DNA from 4 places in the Bacillus sp. NPDC077027 genome. Region 3 is predicted to be linked to each of the others. Evidence: riboswitches for the same ligand, from Rfam matches in the RefSeq annotation. Region 3 holds a riboswitch; each other region holds the start of a gene.
The links. Region 3 has a riboswitch for S-adenosylmethionine ahead of metK (methionine adenosyltransferase). Riboswitches for the same ligand answer to the same signal wherever they lie in the genome.
Positions count from the first base shown of each region.

Region 1: another riboswitch for S-adenosylmethionine. It lies ahead of ACQKEZ_RS09055 (substrate-binding domain-containing protein); the one in region 3 lies ahead of metK (methionine adenosyltransferase).
Region 2: another riboswitch for S-adenosylmethionine. It lies ahead of ACQKEZ_RS13475 (phosphoadenylyl-sulfate reductase); the one in region 3 lies ahead of metK (methionine adenosyltransferase).
Region 4: another riboswitch for S-adenosylmethionine. It lies ahead of mtnK (S-methyl-5-thioribose kinase); the one in region 3 lies ahead of metK (methionine adenosyltransferase).

Region 1 is NZ_JBNNIO010000002.1:681,534-689,272, reverse strand. It holds gene ACQKEZ_RS09075 (6-phospho-beta-glucosidase) at 1-339, shown strand, start outside; gene ACQKEZ_RS09070 (hypothetical protein) at 624-797, shown strand; gene ACQKEZ_RS09065 (branched-chain amino acid aminotransferase) at 877-1,968, opposite strand; gene ACQKEZ_RS09060 (right-handed parallel beta-helix repeat-containing protein) at 2,364-3,761, shown strand; SAM riboswitch class I at 4,248-4,356, shown strand; gene ACQKEZ_RS09055 (substrate-binding domain-containing protein) at 4,537-5,655, shown strand; gene ACQKEZ_RS09050 (sugar ABC transporter ATP-binding protein) at 5,715-7,214, shown strand; gene ACQKEZ_RS09045 (ABC transporter permease) at 7,211-7,739, shown strand, end outside.
Region 2 is NZ_JBNNIO010000003.1:585,661-593,399, reverse strand. It holds gene cysC (adenylyl-sulfate kinase) at 1-159, opposite strand, end outside; gene sat (sulfate adenylyltransferase) at 172-1,308, opposite strand; gene ACQKEZ_RS13480 (inorganic phosphate transporter) at 1,366-2,430, opposite strand; gene ACQKEZ_RS13475 (phosphoadenylyl-sulfate reductase) at 2,443-3,144, opposite strand; SAM riboswitch class I at 3,378-3,482, opposite strand; gene pyrE (orotate phosphoribosyltransferase) at 3,629-4,270, opposite strand; gene pyrF (orotidine-5'-phosphate decarboxylase) at 4,275-4,982, opposite strand; gene ACQKEZ_RS13460 (dihydroorotate dehydrogenase) at 4,954-5,886, opposite strand; gene ACQKEZ_RS13455 (dihydroorotate dehydrogenase electron transfer subunit) at 5,886-6,656, opposite strand; gene carB (carbamoyl-phosphate synthase (glutamine-hydrolyzing) large subunit) at 6,653-7,739, opposite strand, start outside.
Region 3 is NZ_JBNNIO010000001.1:26,862-34,600, reverse strand. It holds gene ACQKEZ_RS00300 (lysophospholipase) at 1-116, opposite strand, end outside; gene ACQKEZ_RS00295 (gamma carbonic anhydrase family protein) at 163-669, shown strand; gene asnB (asparagine synthase (glutamine-hydrolyzing)) at 818-2,716, opposite strand; gene metK (methionine adenosyltransferase) at 2,871-4,073, opposite strand; SAM riboswitch class I at 4,268-4,402, opposite strand; gene pckA (phosphoenolpyruvate carboxykinase (ATP)) at 4,629-6,215, shown strand; gene ACQKEZ_RS00275 (DUF2584 domain-containing protein) at 6,249-6,491, opposite strand; gene ACQKEZ_RS00270 (alpha/beta hydrolase family protein) at 6,531-7,325, opposite strand; gene ACQKEZ_RS00265 (hypothetical protein) at 7,585-7,739, opposite strand, start outside.
Region 4 is NZ_JBNNIO010000003.1:384,785-392,523, forward strand. It holds gene ACQKEZ_RS12430 (hypothetical protein) at 1-11, shown strand, start outside; gene ACQKEZ_RS12435 (acyltransferase family protein) at 40-1,059, opposite strand; gene ACQKEZ_RS12440 (PAS domain S-box protein) at 1,350-3,560, shown strand; gene ACQKEZ_RS12445 (methylated-DNA--[protein]-cysteine S-methyltransferase) at 3,562-4,053, shown strand; gene mtnA (S-methyl-5-thioribose-1-phosphate isomerase) at 4,299-5,360, opposite strand; gene mtnK (S-methyl-5-thioribose kinase) at 5,367-6,560, opposite strand; SAM riboswitch class I at 6,637-6,795, opposite strand; gene ACQKEZ_RS12460 (pyridoxal phosphate-dependent aminotransferase) at 6,959-7,739, shown strand, end outside.

The DNA.
Region 1 (7,739 bases), on a different contig from region 3:
CACGACATCCAGCCAGTCAATACGATGAATCGTGGTGCGATCGCTAGCATTCCAGCAGACTCTGCCGTAGAAGTAAATTGTATTATAACAAAGGATGGACCAAAGCCTATTGCTAGTGGCGATCTGCCTGTCGCAGTTAGAGGACTTGTCCAACAAATCAAGTCATTTGAGCGTGTTGCAGCAGAGGCGGCAGTGACTGGAAACTATGAAACAGCCCTTGTCGCTATGACCATCAACCCACTTGTTCCATCTGATGAGATAGCGACACAAATTCTAGATGAAATGCTTGAAGCGCATAGAGAGTACTTGCCTCAATTCTTTAAATCAGTGAACGCATAATCATGATCGGCTCCATGTTGAGGAGCCGATTTTGTATATGTATGAAGTTGTGACGACATCTGGTAGAAATACATTCTATTCAATTGGATAAAAATGTAAAAAATGATAGAGTGGCGACAAGTAAAGAAAACTAATACATTTTCAACATCGGTGAAAATGCTAGGGATATACTGGTGTTGCATCAGGCTATTGTGCAAATAACAAAGGATGTATATGTATGTGCTACTTGGGGGAGAGTTTAGAGTTTCATCTCTTTAAAACATGATATAAAAAGGTGATGTAATATGATGACAATTGTAGCTGTATTAATGATTTTTACGGGTGTTTTTTATTTTGGCGTTTATATGAAAAAATGTAAAGATCATAAACAAAAGGACATAGGTTATAGAATTGTGTTTGGATCTATTTTCCTTTTGTTGAGTGTTCCAATTATCAACACCATCATGACTGGTAGTTAAATGAAACAAGTGTTTAAGTCTATTACTTTAAAGATGATTGAACGCAAAAAAGAACCCATTTAGGGTTCTTTTTTCAAATTCACGCTTGTTTCACGACAGAATCAACTTCGACGGTCCAGCCAAAGATGTCAGGTTTTGAGCCTTTTTGGATACCAGTGATGGCATCATACAATTTCTTGGATACTTCGCCTGTTTCGCCATTTTGAATGACATAACGTTCTTCATTAAAGATCAGTTCGCCAACAGGAGAAATAACTGCGGCAGTTCCTGTTCCAAAAATTTCTTCAAGCTCGCCAGCTTTATGTGCTTCAATCAATTCATCAATCGAGATTTTGCGTTCGGTGACTGGAATCTCCCAATGCTTGAGCAGTTCAAGAACAGAATTACGTGTAATGCCTTCTAGAATGCTACCGTTTAAGGCAGGTGTCACAATCTCACCATTGATTTTAAAGAAGATGTTCATACTGCCGACTTCTTCAATATATTTTTTCTCCACCCCATCAAGCCAAAGAACCTGAGAGAAGCCTTTGCTTTCTGCTACCTGCTGCGCTTTTAAGCTTGATGCATAGTTCCCCGCAGTTTTAGCATTTCCCGTACCGCCTTTCACTGCACGCACAAATTCATTCTCAACCGCAATTTTAACGGGATGTATTCCTTCTTTATAATACGATCCAACAGGAGAGAGGATGATGAAGAGTTTATATGTGCTAGATGGTGCTACTCCTAAATAAGGCTCTGTTGAGATGATAAATGGACGGATGTACAAAGAAGTTCCCTCTGCATCAGGCACCCAATCTTTATCGACGCGAATCAATTCGTTCAACCCTTCTAGCACCGTTTCTGTTTCAATCTGTGGGATACAAAGACGGTCATTCGATTTGTTCAAACGCTCCATGTTTTTTTCTGGTCTAAATAAGAGAATTTTTTGATCCTCCGACACATATGCCTTTAAACCCTCAAATACAGATTGCCCGTAATGGTATACCATTGATGCAGGATCCATTGGAATCGATTGATAAGGAATAATTCTCGGATCGTACCAGCCTTTCTCAACTGAATAATCCATCACAAACATGTGATCTGTGAAGATTTTTCCGAATTCAAGTTTATCAGAGTGCGGTTTTGTCTTTTTGGTTGAACTTAATTCAACTCGGATGGGTTGTTTTGACATTGTAGATCTCCTTGCTGTTTGATTATTTGAAAATTCTAATAATATGAAATAATTATGATTCTATTCTATACCTTCAAAAAATATTAGCAATAGGTTTTCTGGAATTATGAAAAGAAAAATCTACAGAAAGCGCTTTCCCCCTCTCTTCTTCATTTTCTCTTGTCATAGCCTAAATGAAAACAAGAAAATTCACCCATAAACATTATTAACTGACTAATCAGAAAATTTAAAAGTGAAGTGTAAAATAGAATCGTTATGTGAAATATTCTTTCAACCATACACCTTTTTATCAGACGAATGCAAGAAAAAAAGAAAAATGTAACAACCTTTTTCGAAAACCGATACAATTGAGTAAGAAAGGAGCGAATCAATTGAAACGATTCTTACTAGGTCTAATGATTATATTTATCATGACAATGAGCTTTGGCTGTCAAGCGTTGACTGAAGAGGCGAGGGCTAAGCAAGGACCTACATATTACGTAGCGACGAACGGAAGCGATCAACATCCAGGAACGAAAAAGAAGCCATTCAGAACGATCCAGAAAGCGGCACGTATGGCGAAGCCGGGCGCGACGGTATACATTCGGGGTGGAACATATTTAGAAAGATTGGTCATCCAGCATTCTGGCACAAAAAAAGCGCCAATTGTGTTTCAAGCCTATGGAAAAGAAAAGCCTGTCATTAGCGGTGCATCCATAAAAGGAAGCAAGGCAAATGGAGGATTAGTGGACATAAATCAGAAGAGTTATATTACAATCAAAGGTTTGTCGATTGCCCATTTGATCAGTCAATCTGAGGATGCCACGCCTGCCGGTATTTTTATTTCTGGGAGCGGAAAAGGGGTCAAGCTGCTTCATAACCACATTTTTGATATTCAAACCAAACACCGAAACGGTAATGCACATGGTATTGCTGTATATGGAACAAAGGCACCAAAAGCAATTGAAGACCTCGAGATTAAAGGGAATTTAGTGGAACGATTAAAGCTTGGTGCAAGTGAAGCAGTTGTGTTAAACGGCAATGTCACCAAATTTCGTATAACCGATAATATTGTGAGACGATCAGATAATATTGGTATAGATTTAATCGGCTTTGAGAAGACAGCGCCAACCACAGCTTATGATCAGGTACGAAATGGTGTTGTATCTAAAAACAAAGTATATGAAATTTCCAGCTATGGAAACCCAGCGTACGGAAAGGAATTTTCCGCAGGTGGGATTTATGTCGACGGTGGAAAAGACATTGTGATTGAACACAATATCACACATCACAATGACATCGGAATTGAGGTGACAAGTGAGCATAAAGGGAAAATGGCAGAGAATGTCCGCATCCAATATAATCAGGTCTATCTCAATCGTTTTACAGGCATTTCGATTGGAGGCTATGATGAAAAAAGGGGCGGCACTTCTTATTCAACGATCTCACATAATGTTCTGTATAAAAATGATACAGCTGGTTTAGATGGCGGGCAATTCTTGATGCAATACAAATCAGTGCATAATAAAGTGACGAAAAATATCATGACGGCAAGCTCATCCCATTTTTTGATTGTCAATCTGTATCAAGTGAATGAGAAAAATCTATTTCAAAAAAACGTCTACGATGATCGGCAGGGGGCGGCTAAGTCAAAATGGGTATGGAAAGGAAAGGAGCTGAACGGGTATCAAATATACCGCAAAAAAAGCGGGCAAGATAAAGGTTCAGCATATCTTAATCCTTTATATATCAATGAAAAAAAATATGATTTTCGCTTGAAGTCAACATCACCTGCCAAAAAAATTGTTGAGTAGATAATAGGGTTTTTTGAAGGAACGATAAAAAGGCTAAACAATTAAGTGGAAGTGACAGAAAATGTACTTCCCGAACTGTCAGTTCAGGTGATCATTGTTTGAAAGACCAAGACCAGCCTAGCCAAATTTTCTCGATTCAGATGACATCTCATGATAAAACAGATCGAACTCATAAGGGATGTTGTCTTTGATGACAGCCCTAGTGCATGATCAGTGATTTGAATAAGGTTGGTCTCAGAATGAGTATGTTGAACGGCATTCATCAAAAAAGTCTGTTCATAACGGTACAAAACAAATTCAGCAAACATCATTCAGTACATTATCACTTCCAAATACTACCTGGCGGCTCAATGCTGTCAGGCTTTTTTAACTTTCTGTTCATGCAATTAAATGGGAATTTTGAAAATATTCTAAAAGGTTATTGACAATCCTTTAGTCCCCTATTAAAGTAAAGAGTACATTTGAACATGACAATTTGATAGTATTCTCTTATCAAGAGAGGCAGAGGGACTGGCCCGATGATGCCCGGCAACCGTTTCTAATTAGAAATTGGTGCTAATTCCTGCAAAGCTCAAGTAGCTTTGACAGATAAGAGAGGAAGACTTCCCGATAAATATCCATCTTTGACGGTAATGAAACCTCTCTTAATCAAGAGAGGTTTTTTTGTGTCTTATGACAAATATGGATACCTCATGTGGGTGAAAACCTGACAACTATTTACCCTAGTTTTCAGATGTGAAAAATAATAATAAACAACTTAAGGGGGAACTTAGGAATGAAACTTCGTTTATGGAAATCATCCATCTTGTTACTCATTGTCTTTACTTTAGTGTTAACTGGTTGTGGGGCGGGCTCAAGCGCAGGCTCAAAAGCGAAATCAAATGAAAAGGTGTCATTTGACAATGTGCCGAAACGGTTTGCAAAAGGACAGGGAGCAAAAATCAAAGTCATTCGAAAAATTGGCGGTGACGATCACACTGCACAATTTTTAGCTGGAGCAAAAGCAGAAGGAGAAGAAATGGGTTTTACAGTGGATGTGTATACAGCTAACGGAGACACAGCAAAATTCCATGATGCGATTGCGCAAGCACTTGAAGAAAACTATGACGGCATCATTATTTCACATGGTGACGATGACGCAACGGTTACTGATGTAAAAAAGTTAGCTGAGAAAGGAATTCCGGTGGTCGCATTTGACTCCAATCCTAAGCTCAAAGACATAAAAGGTGTGACAGTCACATCTCAGGATGATGAACAGCTTGCTAAACTTTCACTTGATTCACTTGTTTCTGATTTTAAAGGAAAGGCAAACATCGCTTATTTATGGGTAGATGGATTTCCACCAATGGTGAGACGCAACAAAGTATATAAAGAAACCCTTGAGAAAAATCCAGGCATTAAAGAGCTTGATCGCTTTGGGATTGCCTCATCCGATACATCTGTTCAAACGCAAAATGCAGTAGCTGCCATGCTGAATAAATATCCAAAGGGTAAACTTGATGCCATCTTTGCTACTTGGGATGCATTTGCAATCGGTGCTGCACGTGCATTAAAGGAGGCAGGCAGAACAGAAGTGAAAATCTACGGGATTGATGTATCAAATGCCGATCTTCAGGAAATGCAAGCAAAGGACAGCCCTTGGAAATATACAGCGGCGGTTGATCCCAAGCTCATTGGTGCTGTTAATCTAAGAATTTTAGCGAAGAAATTAGCAGGTGAAGATACGCCTGCATCATTCGACCTTGAGGCTTCACTCATTTCACAAAAGCAGCTACAAGACGCAGGCAAGGCAGTGAACATGGTGAACCTTGCTGAAGAAGTCAAAGGCTTTGGAACTTCGACAGCATTTGAAGAAGATTGGATCAAAACATTGAAGGGACATTACGCTAAATAACACCAATTGCACTCTCTTCTAAGCAGAGAGTGCTTCGTTTTTCAAAAAGGAGGATCAATATGTCAACGCCACTTGTAAATATGAAGCAAATATCGATCGAATTCCCTGGGGTCAAAGCGCTTGATCGAGTTGATTTCACACTCCAAAAAGGCACAGTTCACGCCCTGATTGGAGCAAATGGCGCTGGTAAATCCACCTTAATGAAGGTATTGGCAGGCGCACATCAGCATTACGAGGGAATTATTCAAATCAATGGGGAAAAACAAACAATCCGCTCACCGAAGGAATCCACTCTATACGGGGTGCAGACCGTGTATCAAGAGGTTGATACCGCACTTGTCCCGTATTTGACGGTTGGAGAGAACATGCTTATACACGAACTGGAACACAAACAGTTTGTCAGATGGAAGGAGCTACATCACAAAGCAACTAGCATCTTGAAGGAGATGCAAATAGACGTTTCCTCCAAAAGGCTTGTGAGCGAATTGACACTAGCAGAAAAACAGATGGTACTCATTGCTAAAGCCGTATCTACTAAGTGCAGTATCTTAATTTTAGATGAGCCAACAGCTCCGCTTAGCCACACAGAAACGAACAAGCTGTTCGCAATCATTCGTCAGCTAAAAGCAAATGGAACTGGAATTATCTTCATCTCACATCGTATGCCTGAAATATTCGAGCTATGTGATGAATTAACAGTGATGAGAAACGGGACGCATGTGGCCTCACATCATATATCCGAGACAAATACCAAGCAGGTCATCGAAGAAATGCTAGGCCAGAAAATGGAGGAACAGTTCCCAAGCAGACAGCCTCAGATTGAATCAACAGTCGTGTTTGAAGTAAAGGAGCTACATGATAGTGGGAAATTAAAAGACATCAGTCTTCATGTGAAAAAAGGAGAGATTGTTGGGATTGCAGGTCTCGTAGGAGCTGGAAAAACCGAGCTATGTAAAGCGCTCTTCGGTGCTTCCGAGAAGAAGAGTGGGATCATGAAACTCAATGGAAAAACCGTTCATGTGAATTCACCATATCAGGCTGTCAGGTCAGGGCTTGCCCTTGTTCCAGAGGAGCGCCGAAAGGAAGGCATTTTGACTGAGGAAACAGTGGCACGTAACATAACTGCCGCAAACCTCGGCTCTTTTACGCGCTTGTTCAGTTTCCTACATCGGTCAAAGGAAGAACAGGCGGCGTCCGAAATGGTTCAACAGCTTGGCGTGAAAACACCAACCATTGAAACAAAGGTAAAGCATTTGTCAGGTGGCAATCAGCAAAAGATTGCAATCGGTAAATGGCTATTAGCTGACGCTGATGTATATGTCTTCGATGAACCGACAAAAGGGGTAGATGTCGGTGCCAAGAAGGATATCTTTTCACTCATAGCTGCACTCGCTGCACGTGGAAAAGCGATCATTTATGCTTCAAGTGAGCTTTCGGAAATTGCCGGCATCACTGATCGAGTCTATGTGCTGTATGACGGTGAAATCATCCGAGAGCTAACCAATCGGACAGATGAAGAAGAGCTTTTATATTATTCAACAGGAGGACAATCACAGTGAGTGAGCTACAAAACCCAGCGCCAGTTCTTGAAATTAAAAAGAAACGCCCATCGTTTGACCTATTCGATTTCTTTTATAAATATGGCACGATTTTAACGATTGTCGTGTTGGTGGTTGTTTTCGCTATTGCCAATCCATCCTTTTTACAGACAGGGAATATCATTAACATTTTACGGTCGATTTCGATTGTGACCATTATTGCAGTTGGACTGACCATTTCGCTTGCAGTGAATGGCTTTGATTTATCAGTTGGTTCGATTGCGACGTTATCGAATGCGATTGTAATTTCAATGTTTGTCTGGTTTTCTCAAAATCTGTTCATTGCCATCCTATCAGCGCTTGCTGCTTCCATTATTGTCGGATTACTGAACTCATTTATGATTGTGAAGATGAAAATTCCCGATATGCTCATGACATTAGCCATGATGTTTATCATTCAAGGAATAGCGCAGACCTATACAAAAGGAGCAACGATCTCTGAAAATATGGTCATGCCTGATGGGACATTTTCAAGTGGTACCATCC
Region 2 (7,739 bases), on a different contig from region 3:
TTGTTCAAATAAATCACGTGCCGCAGCATTCGCAATGGTGGATTTCCCTGAGCCACTAAGACCGGTTAGCCATACAATACCGCTTTTATGATTGTTTTTTTCTTGATATTCTTTTTTTGTAATCGAAGCATCATGCCATACTATATGTTGGTTGCTCATGTCATTTCCTCCTCAAGATACGGTCGTTTTCAGGCCCTGAATTAATGTTTCAATAACTTCCTTGCGGCTGAATGTACTCGGTGGCAATTCACCATTTCTAAGCATTGTTCTGACCTTTGTACCAGAGAGGATGACATGCTGACTCTTATCATGTGGGCAGGTTTTTGGTGTTGCCATTGCCTCACATGTATTGCAATAGAAGCTATGCTCAAATTTAAGTGGTGTAATGCCAATTTCTTCACTTGTGAATTGTTCAAACAACTCTTGTGCTTCATAAGTTCCGTAGTAATCGCCAACACCTGCATGATCTCTACCCACAATAAAATGAGTACATCCGTAATTTTTTCGCACAAGTGCATGGAAAATAGCTTCCTTTGGTCCAGCATATCTCATCGCTGCCGGGAATACGCCTAAAAAGACACGATCTTTAGGATAATAGCCATCTAAAAGAACTTGATAGCTTTTCATTCTGACGTCAGCTGGAATATCATCTGATTTCGTCTCACCAACGAGCGGGTTCAAGAATAAACCGTCCACTGTTTCTAGTGCTGTCTTTTGAATATATTCATGTGCGCGATGAACTGGATTTCTCGTTTGGAAGCCAACAATCGTCTTCCAACCATTCTCTTTAAAACGTCTTCTTGTTTCTTCTGGTTCAAATGTAAACTGCGGAAACGGTTTTTCACTACGTTTGATGAGTGTAATTTTCCCGCCAATATACGTATCGCCACGTTCGAATAGCTTTTTTACCCCTGGATGATTTTGATCATTTGTTTTATAGACATTCACTGCTTCTTTTTCTTTATCTGGGGTGTATTGATCCTCGACTTCTATCACACCGTAAACTGTCCCATGATAAGAAAGACGAACGATATCTCCTTGATGGATGTCTGATGCCTTTTCCTTTGAAATTGGCAGTGTGATTGGAAGTGACCAAACGATTCCATTTGCTAGACGCATCTTGTCAACAACCGCTTCATAATCTACTTGTGTTAAAAATCCTTCAATTGGACTGTAACCACCAATGGCAATAAGCTCAAGATCTGCAAATGAAATGGCATCTAGCTCAATTTCTTTGGAAACAGTACTTATATCATAATGTTCATTGATACGATTAATTAAAATTCCACCATGTGGTGCTAAACTCATTTGTTTATCTTCCTCTCAGTGTTCATAGTTATTAGATCTTAATAGTCAGATTTAAGGTTATATTCCGCCGCCCTGCTCGTGAATGGAGCTACTTTCTTTTTTGACAACCTTCATTAGGCTAATAGCGCCTATAGAGGCAAACAAGACACTTATCATGATAAAAATAGAATAATAGTCTCCCTTTAAGAACAGACTGACTAATAAGTAGGATAAGCTTAATGAAAGAAACGGAGATACGATCCATACTTTCAGCATTTTCTTCACAACTTGCTTATGAAAGATGTTAGGTCCGCTTTTTGCCATCCCAAGTCCGATAATGGATGAGGATGTAATTTGTGTTAATGGGACGGGTAAACCGAATATGGAACTAACCATCACGAGACTTGCTCCTGTACTAGATAACAAGATGCCTTCTCCTGTTTGATAGCGTGTGATTTTCTTCCCGTTTGTCTCAAGAACTCTTCTGCCAAGCAGTAGTGCACCAAGTGCCACAAATAAACCACCGTAAAGCGTTCCTTGCCCCACTGATAAGACACCCGAAGCAACAAGAGGTCCAACCGCATTTGCAACATTATTCATACCAGCTGAAAAAGCTTCCAAAAAGCCACTAATAATTAATATGATCGAAAGAATGCCTGCACTTCTTTTTGACAACTTTCTTTTTGGAAGAAGCGCCGAAAGCTTAATCATGATATAAGTGAAAGCAAATGCAAAAAACGGAATGATGATCCAAAAAGAGACAATCACTAAAATTGATTTGACAAACAACACCTTGTACGCAATGGCAACACCAACCACTGCCCCAACAGTCACTTCGCTTGTTGATAGCGGAATCGCAATTAAATTCGCTATAAATAATGATAACGCAGCAGATGCAATGATAATACAAACGATCTCAAGCGTAATCACAGACTGTGGCATAATGCCTGAGCTAATGGTTTTGACGACCTCGCCTCCACCAATGATAGAGCCTGTTAAAATACCAAATGCGCAAAAAACGAGTGCATAAATAGGTTTTTTAATCGCACCTGATCCATAGGCAATTCCCATAGAAGCTGCCGCTCCGCTTGCGCCAATATTTAGGGCGAAAAATAGACTGAATAAAATCGCGGCGATTTCCATTAATACTCTCCCTTATTCATGCAATCCACACTCCGTCTTAGCCGTACCAGTCCATCTGCCAGAACGCAAGTCTTCCGCTGTGAAGGCCGGTTGTGTACATGGTGCACAGCCGATACTTGGATAACCTTGATCATGTAACGGATTATACGCAAGTTCTTGTTTAGACGTATATCTCCAAATATCTTTCCATGTCCAATGAATGAGAGGACATACCTTTACAGATTGAAACTTTTCATCCTTATTCAAAAAATTTGTCCCCGCTCTTTTCGGTGATTGCTCTCTTCTTAAACCTGACAGCCAAGCTGGATAACCTGACAGCGCTTGATGAAGCGGAATGACCTTTCTCATATGACAGCAGCTTTGTGGATTTGTCTCCCAAAGCTCGTTGCCATGTTTTTCATTTTGCTCTTCCACAGTAAGTTCAGGTGTTTGAAGAACAATATCTAAACCTGGATATCTTTCCTTGACCGCATCAATCGTATCGTATGTCTCCTTAAAGTGAAGTCCTGTATCTAAGAAAACGATCCTCGCGTCTTTTTTCACCTTATGAATCAAATCAATTAATACAATACCTTCAATGCCAAAGCTACATGCATAAATCAGCTGATCACCATAATGTCCATATGCCCACTTTAATACCGATAGTGCCCCTTTATACGTATCGTCCGCTTGAAATGTAATGGACGGCTCTTCCCAGTTATCATAAGTTAACATTTTTTCTCCCCTTCCGGAGCATTGTAAATTTCGCACGTATCATGCTGCTACTTCAGCCGAATTTTTTCATTTTTTTCTACTTGAATGAACAATCAATGTGTTTGATCCAAAGTCCATGCTTTTCATTAGCTCTTCATAATTGTTCTGCTTCACTTCAATCCCCTCTTCCTCCTCACCATTAAAATAAAAAAACTTCCTTTCATTCCGAAAGAAAGATGAGGAAGCTCACAAATTCCTTATCTTTCAAAATAGACTCATTTTGTAGGAAGTAGCACCTTGCTCAAATAGCAGGTTGCCGGGCTTCATCGGGCCAGTCCCTCCACCTCTCTGGATAAGATTTTTAATTTGTATTAAATATTAACACAATTCAAACAAAAGTCAACCCGACTTTATTGATAGGATTAGTTTTTTATCAATTTGAGTCTTTTTTACTATTTTTTAACATGGGGTGACCTACAAAAAAGCTGTGCTATCATCGCACAGCTCATTGAACAGTTTCCTCCATCCATGTTGTGGACGCAGGATCTTGTTTCCAACGCTTTAATTTATTCATATCCGCCTCTTGAATAGCACCAAGCTCAAGCGCCACGTCAGAGAGCGTATCGTAATCTGTTAGTGTGACATACGGTATGCCTTTCTTTTCAAATGCGGCTGTCGCTTTCGGAAGCCCATATGTGAAAATTGCAGCTACTCCTAATACATCACAACCTTCTGCCTTGAGCGCATCTACAACCTCAAGCACACTGCCTCCAGTTGAGATTAAATCCTCTACTACAACTACTTTTTGTCCAGGTGATACGACCCCTTCAATTTGATTTCCTTTCCCATGTGCTTTTGGTTTACTTCTGACATAACACATAGGTAAACCAAGTCGGTCTGCCGCAAGTGCAGCATGTGGAATACCTGCTGTTGCAGTCCCAGCTACGATATCAGCCTGCTTAAAATGTGTGTCAATCACATCTTTTAATCCTTGAGCAATATCGTTTCTTACTTCTGGATATGAAAGTGTAAGTCGATTGTCACAGTAAATTGGTGATTTGATGCCACTTGCCCATGTAAATGGTTCATCTGGCTTTAATGAGACGGCTTTAATCTGTAATAAATGTTTAGCGATTTTTGTTTTCATGCATCTACCTCTCCCACTCTGTTAAAATTTGTTCATAAGCTAATGTCGGATGATGCGCTTTCGTAATGGATCTTCCGACAACAATATGAGAAACGCCCTGCTTCTTGGCGTAAGCGGGTGTTGCTACACGCTTTTGATCATCTGTTTGATCATCTGCGAGTCGAATCCCTGGTGTCACTGTCAGAAAGGCTGGTGAAATGTGCTCATGAATCCACTTTGATTCATGAACAGAGCAGACCACACCATCCAATCCACTTTCATTTGCCATTTGTGCATAGTGAAGAACCGCTTCCTTTAATGGCCGGTCAATCAACAATTCTTTATTCATCATGTCCTCTGAGGTACTAGTCAACTGCGTTACTGCAATGATATTGGGACGTTTCCTACCTGCTTTCGTTCCGCTCACTAACCCTTCAACTGCCGCTTGCATCATTCTTTTTCCACCAGCTGCGTGCACGTTGACCAAGTCTACATCTAGGGTTGCGAGTCGGTTCATTGCTTTTTGAACCGTCGTTGGAATATCATGCAATTTAAGATCTAGAAAGATGCTACAGTTTTTTTGCTTTAGTTTGTCAATGATAGGAGGCCCTTCCTGATAAAACAGCTCCATGCCTACTTTGACAAACAAAGGTGCTCCTTGAAATTGATCCAAAAAAGCAAACGCCTCTTGACCCGTCTGAAAATCAAGCGCGATGATTGGCAACCGCTTCATGCTTCCAGCTCCTTCCGATACACTCCTCGACAGATGAGAATCCATAATTTGATAATACAGCAGGCAGTTCTTCGATGATGTCTGGACATACGTAAGGATTCACAAAATTAGCTGTCCCAACAGCAACTGCACTTGCACCCGCAAGTAAAAATTCCAGCACATCCTCTGCATTCTGAACGCCGCCCATCCCAATGATCGGGATATTTACCGCTTGACTTACTTCATAGACCATTCTGATGGCGACAGGTTTTATAGCAGGGCCTGATAAACCACCTGTTTTATTCGCTAAAATAGGTTGGCCATTTTTTAAGTGAAGACGCATTCCGATCAATGTGTTTATCATCGTAAGACCATCTGCACCAGCCGTTTCTATGGCTTTAGCAATCTCTACAATGTTCGACACATTTGGTGATAGTTTCACATAAACTGGAACAGTCGAAACTTCTTTAACTGCCTTTGTAAGCGTGGCAGCCATTTGCGGTTCAGTCCCAAAAGCGATACCGCCTGTCTTCACATTCGGACATGAAATGTTGAGTTCAAGTGCATGAACATTTTTAGCTTGGCTAATATGCTTTGCGACCTCTACATAATCCTCTATTTGTGAACCTGCTACATTTGCAATAATCGGTGTATTAAATTGTTCAAGCCAAGGCAGCTCATTCTCAAGAACACCCTTTAGCCCTGGATTTTGCAGTCCAATGGCATTTAACATACCTGCGCCTGTTTCTGCTACCCTTGGTGTCTGATTCCCGAATCTCGCTTCAAGTGTTGTGGCTTTGATCATAATGCCTCCAAGAACAGATAGATCATAAAATGAAGCAAACTCTTTGCCAAATCCAAAACAGCCAGAAGCAGGGATAATCGGGTTTTTTAACGATAAGCCCGGTAGTTCAATGTTCAACATTATAATGCCACCTCCTCAGCTTTAAACACAGGTCCATCGAGGCAAACTTTCACATACGATTTTTCGTGCTGATCCGTATGGCACACGCAGGCAAAGCACGCTCCGATACCGCAGCCCATTCGCTCTTCCATAGAAATATAGACAGGTTTATTGGGATACGCTTCTTTTAATGCTTTCAGCATTGGTGTAGGTCCACAAGAAAGAAGGGCATCAAAGTTGATTTGCTCCTGCTCAATTACATTTGTCACAAATCCCTTTGTTCCGGCAGTCCCATCGACTGTCGCAATAAATGTTTCACCAAGCGTTTGAAATTTCTTCTCATAAAACATGTCCTTTTCCGATTGGAAACCAAGAACATGTTTTACCTTGATGCCTTTTTTCGTCAGTCGTTTTGATAGCTCATATAATGGTGGAACACCGATTCCTCCGCCGACTAGAAGGGCTGTTTGCCCTGGCTTTACAACCGATGTGTCATATCCATTGCCAAGTGGTCCTAACACATCGACCTCATCACCCACTTGCTTTAGAGAAAGGAGCTTTGTGCCCTCTCCCTCAGCGCGGAAAATAATCGTTACTTCTCGTCTTTCCATTTGAATATTTGCAATACTGATCGGTCTTCTAAGTAAAGGTGTCATCGATTCGCTGACCTTTAAATGTAGGAACTGTCCAGCCGTTTGAAAAGATTCAACAAGGTCGCCTTTTAATGTCATTTCGTAAATATGGTCGGCGATCTCTCGATTGGAGACGACCGTCAAGTATGCTTTTTTCATATCGTTACTGTCACCTCAGCATTTGTTTTCACTACTGGCATTTCATCTGCTCTAAACGTCATGCTTTCTAGCACTCGTAATATCGCTTCTGCTGTGTCAAGTGATGTTAAGCAAGCAACACCATTTTCTACTGATTCTCTTCTAATACGGAAGCCATCTCTTGCAGGCTGTTTTCCTTTTGTCAGTGTATTAATAACAAATTGTGCTTCCCCGTTTCGAATGACTTCAAGCAAGTTCTTGCCTTCCTCACCAATCTTGCCTACAACACTTGATGGGATGGATGCTTGTTGTAAGTAGTTCGCCGTCCCTTCCGTTGCGAGGATGTGATAGCCAATGGCATGAAATCTTCTTGCAATCTCAAGGCCTTCTTCCTTATCTTTATCTGCTACAGTCAAAAGGACAGTACCGTCTTTTGGAATTTGAATGCCTGATGCAATTAAGCCTTTATATAGTGCTTTTTCAACCGTGATGTCTTTGCCCATGACTTCCCCTGTTGATTTCATTTCAGGCCCGAGCGTAATATCTACTCTTCTTAGCTTGGCAAAGGAGAATACCGGCACCTTTACATAAACACCTGCTTGTTCCTGATGAAGCCCTTCTTCGTAGCCATATTTTTTCAGCTTGTCACCTAGAATGACTTTCGTTGCGAGGTTTGCCATTGGAATGCCTGTGATTTTACTTAGAAATGGTACGGTTCGGCTTGAGCGTGGATTGACCTCAAGGACATATATTTCTCCTTTTGATAGCACAAATTGGATGTTTAACAATCCAACAATGTTTAGACCCTTTGCTAGCTTGATGGTGTATTCAGCAATTTTAGCTTTAATTTCTTCTGAAAGTGTTTGTGGTGGATACACGGCAATTGAGTCTCCAGAGTGGACACCAGCCCGTTCAATGTGTTCCATAATTCCTGGGATGACAACCGTTTCTCCATCTGATACAGCATCTACTTCAATTTCTTTACCAGTTAAATATTTATCGATTAACACTGGATGCTGAGGGTTAATCTTAACCGCATTCTCCATGTAATGTAGTAACTCGTTTTCTTGATACACGATTTCCATTGCACGTCCACCTAGCACA
Region 3 (7,739 bases):
TGGTAGCCTGCATTACGCCACATTTCAATTAGCCATTTATAGCGGCCATGATATTCACTTGCACCATGTACAATGACGATAGTGCCAATTGGTCTTTCAGCGTGCCAAGTCCACAAAGTATACACCCCACAAAATGTTGTATTTAAGAAAGGAAGAGGAAAAATGCTATACCCTTATCATCATTTTAAACCTGAAATTCATGAAACCGTCTTTGTTGCAAATAACGCCACCATTACAGGTGATGTAGTGATCGGCGAATACTCAAGTGTTTGGTTTCAAACCGTCATTAGAGGGGATGTAGCTCCCGTCAGGATCGGAAAAAACGTGAACATTCAAGATTTATCTTGTCTTCATCAAAGCCCTGGAAAGACACTTCTCATCGAAGATGGTGCTACAATTGGACACCAAGTAACGTTACATAGCTCGATCATTCGAAAAAATGCGCTCATTGGGATGGGATCGATCATTCTTGATGGGGCGGAAATTGGTGAAGGTGCCTTTATTGGCGCAGGCAGCCTTGTCCCACAAGGAAAGATCATCCCAAAAGGCACACTTGCTTTCGGTCGGCCAGCCAAAGTCGTTCGTACCCTGACAGAAGAGGACATCCAAGATATGGACCGCATCCGTAGGGAGTATGTAGAAAAGGGCCAATTTTATAAATCCCTTTGATCACACTGTGACATTGCTCTTATCTTCACTTTATCATGTTTTTTTCAGGATATTAAGCAATAACTATATTCCGCTTCTTATTTTGCCCTGTTTTCTGCTTTCTATCATGCCAAAAAAGGTTTTCAGCTTAGGCTGAAAACCTTTTTTATTAGCTAAAAATGACTTCTTTAGGTTGATGGTTTAGCTGCTCTGGATCAATACTACGTTCCACATAAATGCTATGCCAAATCATAAAGATAAGCACTGTCCAGATTTTACGGCTATGATCCGCCTTGCCTGCACAATGGTCATTTAACAATTCAAAAACGTATTCCTTGTTAATATACTCGTCCGTTTGGCTATTTTTGATAATGTCTTTTGCCCACTCATTCATTTCATTTTTTAACCAGTGACGAATCGGAACTGGGAAACCAAGTTTTTTACGATGCAATACATGGTCTGGCACAATGCCTTCAGCCGCTTTGCGTAGTAAATATTTTGTTGTGCCGTCTTTCGTTTTGAGCTCTTCTGGAATTTTCGAAGCAGCTTCAAACACAACCTTATCTAAGAAAGGAACACGAAGCTCAAGAGAGTTCGCCATCGTCATTTTATCTGCTTTTAGCAGGATATCCCCACGCATCCATGTGTGAATATCCACATATTGCATTTTGTTGATATCGCTATAGCTTTGACTTTCTTCGAAATATTTCTTCGTCACGTCTCGGTATGTCACATTCGGATCATAGTGCTTTAACAAGCTTTTCTTGACCGGCTCTTCGAAGATTTTTGCATTTCCGATATAACGCTCTTCTAAAGGTGTACAGCCACGGATGATGAAGCTTTTTCCTTTCATCCCTTCAGGCATGATACGCGCAATACGAAGAAGAAGTTTTTTCAGCATGGCGGGAACAGATTCAAACGGTTTTAATGAAAGGGGTTCACGATAAATATTATACCCCCCAAACAGCTCGTCCGCTCCTTCACCAGATAAAACAACCGTTACTTGTTTTTTCGCTTCTTTTGCTACGAAATAAAGTGGAATCGCCGCTGGATCTGCAAGCGGATCATCTAAGTGCCAAACAATTTTCGGCAGTTCATTCATATATTCCTCTGGTGAGATCACTGCACTAAAGTTTTGCAGGCCTAACTTATCAGCCGTTTCCTTTGCTACATCTACTTCACTGAAGCCATCCTGCTGGAATCCAACAGAGAATGTTTTAAGCTCTGGGTGAAATTCTTTTGCAATAGATACAATGAAAGAAGAATCAATTCCACCTGAAAGGAAAGAACCAACAGGCACATCACTTCTCATATGTACCTTGACAGAATCATAGATCGCTTCTCGCACATCTTCAATTAATTGACTTTCAACTGTTTGAGCTGGTTTAAACTGTACTTTCCAGTAAGTTTTAAATTGAATATCTTGACCGGGGCGTAGTGTAAACTGATGTCCCGGCTCTACTTTGTGCACTTTTTCATCTAATGTGTTTGGCTCTGGAACGAATTGAAAGGACATATATTGTTGAAGAGAAGTTTGATCAAATGCAATATTTTCGTTCACTGCCATCAAGCTTTTGCGCTCAGATGCAAAGTAAACTTGATCATCTATTTGTGTAAAGTAAAGTGGTTTGATCCCGAATGGATCTCTTGCCCCATAGAGCAACTGCGCTTGTTTATCCCAAATTAAAAATGCAAACATTCCACGAAGCTTAGATGCTGCTTCTTCCTTATAATGACGGTATGTGGCAAGGAGCACTTCTGTATCGGAATCTGTTTTAAAAGTATAACCTTTTTTCACAAGCTCTTCTTTTAGTTCAACATAATTATAAATTTCCCCGTTAAAAATAATCCAGTAGTTCTCGTCTTCATATGAAAGCGGCTGTTTCCCGTTTTCAACATCTATAATACTTAAACGTCTAAATCCAAAACCTACATGTTCATCATGAAAATAGCCCTCATCGTCCGGACCACGGTGAACAATTAGACGATTCATTTGTTTAATTGTTTCTTCCTGTTCAGCAGTTTCGGACAATGGCAGGTGATTAAATACACCAACAAATCCACACATATGATTGCCTCCACGTTATGTTATTTCATATTAAGCCTATAATTAGACAGTTATTGTCTCATTTTCGTTTCACATTGAGGTCATTTTTTCACAAAATAATCCGTTCAGATTTCCCCAAAAGGAAAACCGCTTAAAATAAGCGGTTTTTATGATGTTATTCTCCTAATGCTTCCTTACGAAGTGTAGCTGCTTTATCTGTTTTTTCCCAAGGTAAATCTAAATCGTGACGACCAAAGTGTCCGTATGCAGCCGTTTGTTTATAAATTGGACGACGTAAATCAAGCATTTTGATAATACCAGCTGGTCTAAGATCAAAGTTTGCACGAACAACTTCAATCAATTTTTCTTCAGATGCTTTACCAGTTCCAAATGTGTCGATGGAAATGGAAACAGGCTGTGCTACACCAATTGCATAAGCAAGCTGTACTTCACAAGAATCTGCAAGACCGCTAGCCACAATGTTTTTCGCTACATAACGAGCTGCGTATGCCGCAGAGCGGTCTACTTTCGTTGCATCCTTACCTGAGAAAGCTCCGCCGCCATGACGAGCATAACCGCCATAAGTATCAACGATGATTTTACGACCAGTTAAACCAGCATCCCCTTGTGGCCCACCGATAACGAATCGACCTGTTGGGTTAATAAAATATTTTGTGTTCTCATCAATCAATTCACTTGGAACCACATGTTTGATGACATGCTCTTTCAAATCACTTTGAATTTGTTCAAGTGTCATCTCAGGTGCATGCTGTGTTGAAATGACGACGGTATCAATACGCACAGGTTTGTTATTTTCATCATATTCAACAGTTACCTGTGTTTTTCCATCAGGACGCAAATAAGCAAGTGTTTGATCCTTGCGTACTTCAGTCAAACGAAGAGACAGCTTATGCGCAAGAGAGATTGGAAGAGGCATCAGTTCTTCTGTTTCATTGTTCGCATAACCGAACATAAGACCTTGGTCACCAGCTCCGATTGCATCAATTTCTTCTTCTGTCATTGTCCCTTCACGCGCTTCAAGTGCTTTGTCAACACCTTGGGCAATATCAGCAGACTGCTCATCAATCGATGTAAGAACCGCACATGTTTCCGCATCAAAACCATATTTCGCACGTGTGTAGCCAATTTCCTTAATGGTGTCACGCACCGTTTTTGGAATATCGACGTAAGTAGATGTCGTAATCTCACCGCTTACTAAAACAAGACCGGTCGTAACAGAAGTTTCACAAGCAACACGTGCATTAGGGTCTTTCTTTAAAATTTCATCTAAAATACTGTCTGAAATTTGATCACAGATTTTATCTGGATGTCCTTCCGTAACTGACTCTGAAGTAAACAATCGACGATTTTGACTCATAATGGTTAATTCCTCCTGTACAAGACCACACCATCCCAAGATGAGGCCTTTCAAAATGATACGGAACTCGTTCCCTATTATATGAAAACGTTTATATAGAGATGTTATTGGCAATTTGTTCATATGATATCCCAAAAACAAAAAAACCATTTCCATCATTGTGAGGAAAGGGTCTGAGATATACATGCCTTTCACTCTTATCGCTCAAGGTTTAAATGACCTTGCATCAGGTTAGCACCTTGGTTTCTCGCTTGCTGTACTGACTTTTTCATCAGAAACCGGTTGCTGGGTTTCATTGGGCCTGTCCCTCCACCAGCTCGGGATAAGAGTATCCGTTCAATAAAATATCTTATCTTATACCCTCATGTGATGTCAATGCTTCTAAGGAATTATCTATCCCCTTTTTTACCTACTTAAATTGTATCACCAAGAAGCATGTTTTTATGGCAAAAATGAAAAAAAACACACAAAATAATTCAAATAGTATAGACTATTATTATCAATGTGTTATACTAATCGAAACAAACAAATTCAACGGTAAAGGAAGGGTTTTTTATGAACTCAGTGGATTTAAAAGAAGATTTACAAACACTACTTTCAGCAGAAAATACGCACCAAAATTTATCTGTTCCGAAGCTTGTTGAAAAAATTCTCGCACGTAATGAAGGAACTTTAACCTCTACGGGTGCTGTACGCGCCACTACAGGTGCATACACTGGGCGCTCGCCTAAAGATAAATTTATCGTCAAAGAAGCAAATTCTGAACATAAAATCGATTGGGGTAATGTGAACCAGCCGATCTCACCAGAAGCCTTTGACCGTCTTCATGCTAAGGTTGTGTCATACTTAAAGGAAAGAGATGAGCTGTTTGTATTTGACGGCTTCGCAGGTGCCGATGAAAGATACCGTATGCCAATCACTGTCGTCAACGAATTTGCATGGCACAATCTATTTGCCAAGCAGCTTTTTATCAGACCTGACGCATCAACACCAAAATCCGCTGAAAAACCATTTACAATTTTATCTGCACCACATTTTAAAGCAGATCCTGAAACAGATGGAACAAACTCTGAAACATTCATCATCGTATCCTTTGAAAAACGTACGATTCTCATCGGAGGTACAGAATATGCTGGAGAAATGAAAAAGTCTATTTTCTCTGTGATGAACTACCTGCTTCCTGAGCAAGATATCCTCTCTATGCACTGCTCTGCAAACGTGGGTCAAGGAGGAGACGTTGCTTTATTCTTCGGATTATCTGGTACAGGTAAAACAACACTTTCTGCGAATGCAAACCGTAAATTAATCGGTGATGATGAGCATGGTTGGTCAGGATCAGGTGTTTTCAACATTGAAGGTGGCTGCTATGCAAAATGTGTGAACCTGAGTGAAGAAAAGGAGCCACAAATTTTCAAAGCCATTCGTTTTGGTTCTGTTCTTGAAAATGTTGTCCTTGATGACGATACATGTGAAGCAGATTACGATGATACATTCTTTACAGAAAATACGCGTGCAGCTTACCCAATTGAAATGATCGACAATATTGTAAAACCTAGCATTGCAGGTCATCCATCTGCTATCGTATTCCTAACAGCTGACGCATTCGGTGTATTACCTCCTATCAGCCGTTTAACAAAAGAACAAGCTATGTACCATTTCCTTAGTGGTTACACAAGTAAACTAGCAGGTACGGAGCGCGGGGTCACTTCACCAGAAACGACCTTCTCTACTTGCTTCGGCTCACCATTTTTACCACTTCCAGCACATGTTTATGCTGAAATGCTTGGCAAAAAGATTGATGAGCATGGTGCAAAGGTATTCCTTGTAAACACAGGCTGGACTGGTGGCGGCTACGGCACTGGCAAACGAATGAATCTCGCTCACACAAGAGCAATGGTTCAAGCTGCAATTGAAGGTGATCTGGATCATGCAGAAATGGTCACAGATGACATCTTCGGTCTTCACATCCCGCTTCACATTCCAGGTGTGCCGGACGAAGTGCTTCAACCAGCCAAAACATGGGCAGATCCAGAAGCTTATAAAGAAAAAGCGCTCTTTTTAGCCAATGAATTCAAAAAGAACTTCACAAAATTCAGCAATGCATCAAATGACATCGAACAAAAAGGCGGACCACTCGTATAATGAAGAAAGCTGAGGAAAACATCCTCAGCTTTTTTAGTTCGTTGAATGTAAGGAAATGAGCCTATAAATCACCTTTGTCGCGTCATCTGCAAGCTCTAGTTTTTCCACTTGAGCCGTCCCTGTTTTTTCGCCATCTTTTGTTTTACGTACTTCTATCGGGATATTAATTGGATAAAGACGATATCCCTCTTTTATAAGTTCGAATACGTTTTCCTCAAGTCTTGTTTCTTTTCCTTTTGTTACAATCATTGTATTAAATTCTACAGGCATTCCCATCACGAAAATCCCCCTAACTTCTTTTTTCTCTATAAAGCTTTATTTTATCACATTTCCTCTTTTTCGGCTTTTCATCCATTCAGTTAGCCTTTTGACAATTTCTCTATTCTGTTTAGGCGGGATATAGTGATCATATTGGTCAAAGTACCACGTCTCCACAGATTTTCCGTACTTTTTTAGCGCTTCTTCAAATAGCAGGGCGTGCTCGATTGAAACATTCTCATCTCGTTTTCCATGAATTAAGAGCACAGGTGCTTGAATATGCCGTACTTCATCTAATGGTGTTCTTAGATCGTATTCATTCGGCACTTTTTGAGGCGCACCACCAATGACGCGTTTCATCATCCTTCGCATATCCACACGCTCTTCATAAGTGAGCCTCATATCACTCACGCCTCCCCATGATACAAGCGAGGCAGGCCCTTCTTTCATCTCAATCGCTGTCCAAATACCCATGATTCCTCCACGGGAAAAACCAAAAATATGAATGTGATCTCGTTTCACCTTTGGATGCTGTTTCAGCAGTTGGTATGCCGAAAAAGCATCTTGTCTGTCTTCTCCAGCAAAGTCTTCGTTTCCTTCTCCTCCTTGATTCCCGCGATAAAAAGGAGCAAACACAACAAAGCCTTGTGCTGCAAACTGGATGATCCTACCTGGTCTCACCATTCCGACACTTTTAATGCCCCCTCGCAAATACAAAAACCCATCATATGTGCCAGATGCAGCTGGTTCTGCTAACAAACCTTTAATACGCAGGCCATCTGCCCAATAGGTCACCGTATATAAATGGATATGCGGATGGGGTGAGGGAAACCTTCTTTTCTCGACAATCACACAATTTCTCTCCTTTTCCAAACTACTGATAACACTTTATGATCGCTCCCTAATATGCACCTGACTTCATTTGAAAATCTATTGGTGTTTGAACCGCTTCATATTCAACAGACTCTTCTATACCGAATAACCCTTTTTCAGCGAGCATTAATTTGATGTGAAGACTGTATGTCTCTTATAGAATGTCCCATTTTTGCTCATTTGTCACATAAGGCGCATTGGCAAACACAAATAAATGACTTCTTCCTTCACCACCACTTCAGAATGGCTTAGAAAAACCAGAATAGCAAATATACAATGGCGGGTCATTCGGAAGCTGTTTTCCCCTAAAAATATCATCAAACTCCTGCTCATCATTTGCTGAAAAAAAAACATTGTGATGAGAGGATTGCTCAGCACCTTCGGAATCGCAAA
Region 4 (7,739 bases), on a different contig from region 3:
AAGACCATTAAATAAAAAACGATCCAAATGGATCGTTTTTTATTTAATGTAACTACTCTGTCTTCCTGTAACCATACGCATCAGATTGGTCATTTTTAATTCTATAAAAGGCTGAGCAACTGTCTTCACAAATGTGCTAGAAAGCGTAAAGGTTAAAATAATCGTCAGCAATAGAAGGATGATCAGACTTGCTGTATTTATTATCCAATCATCAAACCATGTAAACCTTAAAAATTTGATAATAAACCCATGCAGTAAATACACGTAGAATGTTCGTGTTCCCCATTTCGTAAAGAAAAAACGACGCTTCGGGACAAGTGCTAAAAAGCTAAATGACGCTGTAAAAGCAAGTAAGTACCAGCACATCCGTTTTAAAGCGGCGATGATCCCTTCATCACCAAGAGAAGAATATGGCTGAGAACCGAACAGGAAAGAATAATCAAACTCGTAGAAGAAACAGAATAAGAACACCCCTGCTAATATGATGAGCGCTGTTACTCTTCCTACATGTGAACGAATGAAATCAAAATGCTCCTTTTTTAAATAGAAGCCGGCAAGGAACATCGGTAGAAAGACAAATGTACGTGATAAGCTAAGTGTATCACTAATGATATCAACATACCCGACGAGTAAGGCAATCGATAAACTGACCACCATCGCCCATTTGAAAGGAAGTTTTGAGAAAGGAAATAAAAGCACATTCCAAAAAAACAAACTGATTAAAAACCATAGTGACCACTGGGGATCGATAGGATTTAGATTCGACATGCTCTCATCCTGAAGAAAGTAATAATACACTGAGTAAATACCTTGAAAAATGAGATAAGGTATGATCAACTTTACAGCGACTTTTTTAATAAAACCAGGCTTTCTAAAGCCTTTTGCAAAAAAACCAGATACTAAAATAAAAGCAGGCATATGAAATGTATAAATAAACTTGTACAAATAAAGTATCCAATCATTATCATGAATAAAAGACCGAAGCAAATGCCCGAAAACGACTAGAAAAATCAGAAGAAATTTTGCGTTGTCAAAATAACTATCTCGTGAAACTGTCATAACATCACCTTTTTCACTTGATTTCAATTCATAAACTATGAGCAACATTCCCTCATTTTCCCCATTCTAAAATACTTTTTTGGTCAATTGGTGATTTGATTTGAAATTGTAGAATGGTTGTGAAAAAAGGGTAAGAAAAGAGAATGCTTCAACATTCCTGTCATCTGATTGAAATATTTAAAATGTAGTATCTGAAAAAGTGCTCTTTTTTTATGAGTCAAATGAAGGAACAATGAAAATATTGTAGAAATACTGTAGAGGAATCAGGTTGGGAAAAGGAGTGTAAGTGAATGGCTGAAACGCTCGATACAAATCAAATCGTGACCACTAAAGAATTCAGAAAATTAGAAAAAGAAAATGAGCATTTGCGGAATGAATTAATGCAGCAGAATATGATCTTTAATAAGACATTAGATGCCATTTTTATATTTGATAAGCAACTCAAGATCATCCAAGCCAACGAAGCAACATGCAGGCTTGTTGAAACATCGAAAGAAAACCTCCTCAATAAATCCGTTCTTGATTTCCTTTATGGCATTCCTAAAAATAGAATCGAATGTTCGTTAGATACATTTTTCAAAAAAGGGAGACTGAAAAAAGAAATTTCAATCCAACTTGAGAGTGGAGAGACCAAATATATTGAGTTTTTCGCAGAGCATGATAAAGTGAATGATCAGTGTATTGTGGTGATGAGGGATGTGTCTTCAAAAAAAATCTTAGAGCGAGAACGCTCTAAGAATGAGCAATTATTGAAAGAGCTGTTCGATCGAGCACTCGATGGAATCGTCATATTTGATCAAGATGGCTGTATAATAGATGCCAACCATTCTTTTTGTCAAAGCTTTGAACTCGATAAGGATCATCTTGCTGAACGCTATTTGCATGAATTTGTTGAAGATAAAAACCAGCCTGCTTTACATCAATTACTCTGTTCATTAAAGGAGACAGGAAAAGCAAAAGGTGAACTCCCTGTTGCACTCCAATCTGGTAAGCACAAATTATTTGAGCTGACGATTACGTCTAACGTGATGAATGGTTTTTTTATGTCGATCATGCGAGACATTACAGAGAAAAGGTCAATGGAAGAAAAGCTTTTAAAAAGTGAAGAGCGTTTTCGAGAAATTTTTGAAAATGCGATGGATGCGATTATTATTTGGACTGATCATGGCGAGATTGTGAGGGCAAATGAATCAGCTTGTCGGATTTTTGAGCTTTCGATGGACAAACTGATCGGTCGTAAGCTCACGGATTTTCTCGTTCAATCAGATAAACGGTATAGACCCACTAGAAAAAGATATGCGAGACATCATGAAATACGTGAAGAATTACTATTCAGAATGGCAAATGGTCAGTTTAAAGAGCTTGAATTTACATCAAAGCATGCGGTTTTAGAAGGTCAGCATTTGACTATATTACGTAATGTGAGTGATCGAAAGCGCATGGAGCAGGAATTGCGTGAAAGTGAACTCAAATTTCGAAAAGTATTTAATGGCTCAATGGATGGAATCGTCCTTTTTAATAATCAATACAATATCATAGATGTGAACCCTTCAGCAGGAGAGTTGCTTGGGCTTACACAGGATGATCTAACCGAAACCAACCTTCTTCATATTCTATCCCCATTTCAGATTGAAAACATGGCTCAGCCTGCACAAGAAATGACATTAGATGAAATGGATAACGAAGTTCCTTTTGTCCTTAATCACCCAGACCAGCGCATTTTAGAGTTTTCGTTTAAACGAAACATTATCCACAATATGAATCTTGCCATATTTAGAGATGTCACTGAAAGAAAAGAATTAGAGGAACGAGTCAGGAAATCTGATACGCTTCATGTTGTTGGTGAGCTTGCGGCAGGAATCGCACATGAGATTAGAAATCCGATGACTGCTTTAAAAGGTTTCATTCAGCTTTTAAAAGGAAGTGTAGAAGGAGAATATTCTCTCTACTTTAATGTCATTACATCTGAATTGAAAAGAATTGAGTCGATTATTACAGAATTTTTGATCTTGGCCAAGCCACAAGCGATTGTTTACGAGGAGAAAAATGTAGTCCAGATTATGAAAGATACGATGGATTTATTACATGCTCAGGCAAATCTTGGTAATGTGCAAATGCATTTAACCGTCATGGATGCGATCCCGCCTATTTACTGTGAACCGAATCAATTAAAACAAGTATTCATCAACATTTTAAAAAATGCGATTGAAGTGATGCCAAGGAAAGGAAATGTATACGTCAACATTAGACGAAAGGGGAAGGAACATATTATCATTTCTCTTCGAGATGAAGGCTGCGGGATGACAGAGGATAAGTTAAGGCGTTTAGGTGAGCCTTTTTATACAACAAAAGAAAGAGGAACTGGACTTGGGCTAATGGTTAGCTATAAAATTATTGAAGAGCATCAAGGTACGATAGAAGTTGAGAGTGAGGAAGGAATTGGCACCATTTTTCACTTAACCTTGCCTTTGAGACAACAAAAACAAGAGGGAGATCATTAACTTGTACTATACCGTTTTTAATGCACCGATTGGAGATTTATACATAGTAGAGCACGAGGGAAATATCACGCACGTCTTTCTTGATGATGATCACTTTTCACAGCAATTGTCTCAAGCGGAGATGATCGCAGAAGAAACACCCCTTTTAATAGAGGCGAAAAAACAGCTGAAAGAATACTTTGCAGGTCAGCGTAAGACCTTTTCTTTACCGCTTAAACAGTCAGGTACAATCTTTCAAGAACAAGTGTGGGAGGCGCTCGCATCGATTCCTTATGGACAATCAAGAAGCTATGTAGATATCGCACGTGCAATTGGTAACCCGAAAGCAGTAAGAGCAATCGGACAAGCCAATCGTCGCAATGCACTGCCCGTCTTTATTCCTTGTCATCGTGTCATTGGAAAAGATCGGTCACTGACAGGATATGCTGGGACGAGAACAGACACAAAAGCCATTCTGCTTGATTTAGAAGGAATACCCTTTGTCAAAAAATAAACCGATTGACCTGTTCCAAATTTTCACATGCGACATATCCTTTTATTAAGTAAAAAAAGTTGGTTGAAGGAAAAAAGGAGGTCGTTTTGATGTTCTGGGGACAGAAAGAAAAAATCTTTGCTTTTACCTCTTTCTTTGTCAAAATTCATGTGATGACGGAAGAACAAAAGAACGAAATATTCATAGCTTCTGAGAATGCAAAAAAGCGCGGTGCTCTTAAACCTTAAGAGAACGGCGCTTTTTGTTTAATGTGTAAGTGTCTTTGAGAAGAGCCCATCAATTTCTTCCGTGTAATTTGATGTGATAATGCCTTTTTCCGTAATAATACCTGAAATGAGATGATGTGGCGTGACATCGAAGGCTGGGTTAAACACCTGCACATTTTCCGGTGCGATTTGTATACCGTTTAATTGTCTGACCTCTTCAGGATCCCTTTCTTCAATTGGAATTTCATCTCCATTTTCGATTGAGACATCAAACGTTGATAAGGGTGCAGCTACAAAAAATGGAATATTGAAATGTTTCGCTAAAATAGCAAGTCCTAATGTTCCGATTTTATTAGCGGTATCACCATTTTTGGCAATGCGATCTGCCCCAACGATCACTGCTGATATTTGTTTTTCTTTCATCGTATGAGATGCCATGTTATCTGTAATTAATGTGACATCCACTCCGCCTTGCATTAGCTCCCAAGCTGTGAGGCGAGCACCTTGCAGGACAGGACGTGTTTCGCAAGCATAAATGTGGAGGTCGAGATTTTTCTTCTTTGCTAAATAAAACGGAGCAAGTGCTGTCCCATAACGACTTGTTGCAATAGAACCTGCATTGCAAATGGTCATGATCCTATCACCAGATTTAAATAGCTGGAGAGCATTTTGCCCAATTTGACGGCATGTCTCCTCATCTTCAATTTGGATTTGAATGGCTTCGTGCACAAGGTCTGTTTTGGCAGCATTCACTGAAGCAGCGCGTGTAATGCGCTGTGCAAGACGTTCTAACGCCCAGGCTAGATTCACTGCTGTTGGACGAGAGCTATTTAAGTATTTTTTGATGTGCAAAACCTCATTTTTGAATACATCCATATCTTCTGTGTCAATCTGTTGTGCACTGAGTGCCAGCCCAAAAGCGGCTGTGATTCCAATGGCTGGAGCCCCGCGAACCTTCAATGTCACGATGGCGTCATATACATCCTCTTTTGTGTTTAAATACTCATACTCTGTTACCTTAGGTAATTTTTGTTGATTTAATATTTTAATGGCGTTTTCTTCCCACTCTACTGAACGGGGGACTTCAAATGATTCAGACAAAACCCGTCACTCCTTTACAGATTGTTGGAATAATGCGACGAGGTCAGACGCTCTTTCCACTGTTTCGTATTGTTTGATAAATGTTTTTCCTAATGAGAGAGCTACTTTCTTTTGTGCAATGCGCTTATTTTGCGGCTCGATGGTATCAAGATCGGCAGCATGGGCAAGGCCGATTGTGCGGCGAACCAATTCACAGCCAGCAAAACCTGTCGCTTCTTTCAAAATGCGGTCAAATGTTTTTTGTAAAAAGCTGTCTGAGATGCTAAAGGCTTCAATGCTATCCTCTTTCCAAGCTTTCGTAAATACTTCTATAAACGTTGTCCACACATTTTCGACGTGATCCAAAAGTGGCTTTTGCTCATCCTCGTTCTCGCGTGATAAAGCACTAATGAATAAGTTTGCAATAAAGTGCCCGATATCAAATCCAAAAGGACCATAAAACGCAAATTCTGGATCAATTACTTTTGTTTCATGTTCATTTGCAAAAATACTACCTGTATGGAGATCACCATGAACGAGTGTTTCGGCAGATGTGAGGAAAATTCGCTTGAGCTCAGCAGCCTTTGCCAGTAGCTCTAAATCAGCCCACAGTTTTTCTGCTTCTTCTCTTAGTTCTTCTTCAAAATCATTTGTGTTACTATCAAAAAAAGGATCTGTAAAGACAAGCTTTTCTGTGATATCACAAAGATCAGGGTTGGTGAATTGTTTGACAAACTGTTTTTTTAATTTAGGATCAGTAGCAAAATCCGATGAGTAAAACAGGGTTTTTCCTAAAAATTCGCCAATATGATCAGAAAGTTTCGGATAATTTTTTCCGACAATTAGCCCTTTTCTGACGATTTCAAGGTGTGATAGATCTTCCATCGCTGTCACCGCAAGTGTTGTATCAGAGTAATATACTTCTGGAACGAGGTGTGCTACATATTCAGATTGTTTGATTAAAGCTGAACTTTCAATTCGCGCCCGATCCAGTGCTAGAGGCCAGCTTTCTCCAACGACTTTTGCATATGGTAAAGCTTGTTTAATGATTAATCCTTTTTGGTGATCATGATCATAAAGATGAAAGACATAGTTTAAGTTTCCGTCTCCAATTTCAGTACATGTAAGCTTGCTGCTACCCTGCAGTAATCCAAGTTTTATGGCGAGAGCAACCGCCGAGCTTTCAGTTAATTCTTCATAGGATGCTGTTAGTGTTGCCAATTGTTTTCCCTCCAAATCATATAAAAAAGCCTCTTTCTCCTGAGAGAAAGAGGCTTTTATGTGTATGCTTAAGCCTCTCCTATCTCTCAGATATGAATCTGATGGAATTAGCACCGTGCCTTACAAGACTGTTGTCTTGGCGCTGATATAGCTGCGCCCCACTTTGCAGTGGTATTAATGGTCGGTTGCTGTTGGGGTCAAAAGGCCAATTCCCTCGCCCAACTCTCGATAAGAGAAAAATCAAATGAAGTTTTCAAAAAATAAACGCATTTCTTAATACATGATATTATCAGAGCATATCTTCTGCTGTCAATCATTTTTCAAAATACCTTTACAATGAATCAATGAATCCATTACAGTGAATGTATCATGATGTAACTTGAATAGAAGGTGAATAAATGGAATTTCAACAATCAGACATATTAAAAAAATTACCAGAACAATTTTTTGCGTCATTGGTTCAAAAAGTACAGGCAAAGGTGAAGGCAGGCCATGATGTGATCAATTTAGGACAAGGAAATCCTGATCAGCCGACACCGGCACATATTGTAAGTGCTATGCAGGAAGCAGTCGAAAAACCAGAAAACCATCAATATTCTTCTTTTAGAGGAACGGCTAAGCTAAAAGCTGCTGCTGCTGAGTTTTATCATAGAGAATATGGGGTTCAGCTTGACCCAGTAGAAGAGATCGCCATATTATTTGGAGGCAAAGCAGGGTTAGTTGAATTGCCACAATGCCTTCTGAATCCAGGCGATACGGTGCTTGTTCCAGATCCAGGTTATCCTGATTACTGGTCAGGTGTTGTATTAGCCGGGGCTGACATGGCATTTATGCCACTTCTTGAAGAGAATGCTTTTCTACCAGACTATGATAAGCTCTCAGTTGAACTGAAAGAAAAGGCGAAGCTCATGTACTTAAATTATCCGAATAATCCGACGGGAGCAGTGGCAACAGCTGATTTTTTTGAAAAAACAATTACGCTTGCCAAAGAAAACGGTATTTGTGTAGTGCATGATTTTGCTTATGGAGGCATCGGATTTGATGGAGAGAAGCCAGTAAGCTTTTTGCAAACGGAAGGCGCAAAGGAGACCGGAATTGAAATTTATACATTGTCCAAAACATACAATATGGCAGGCTGGAGAGTCGGCTTTGCAGCTGGAAACGCATCTGTGATTGAAG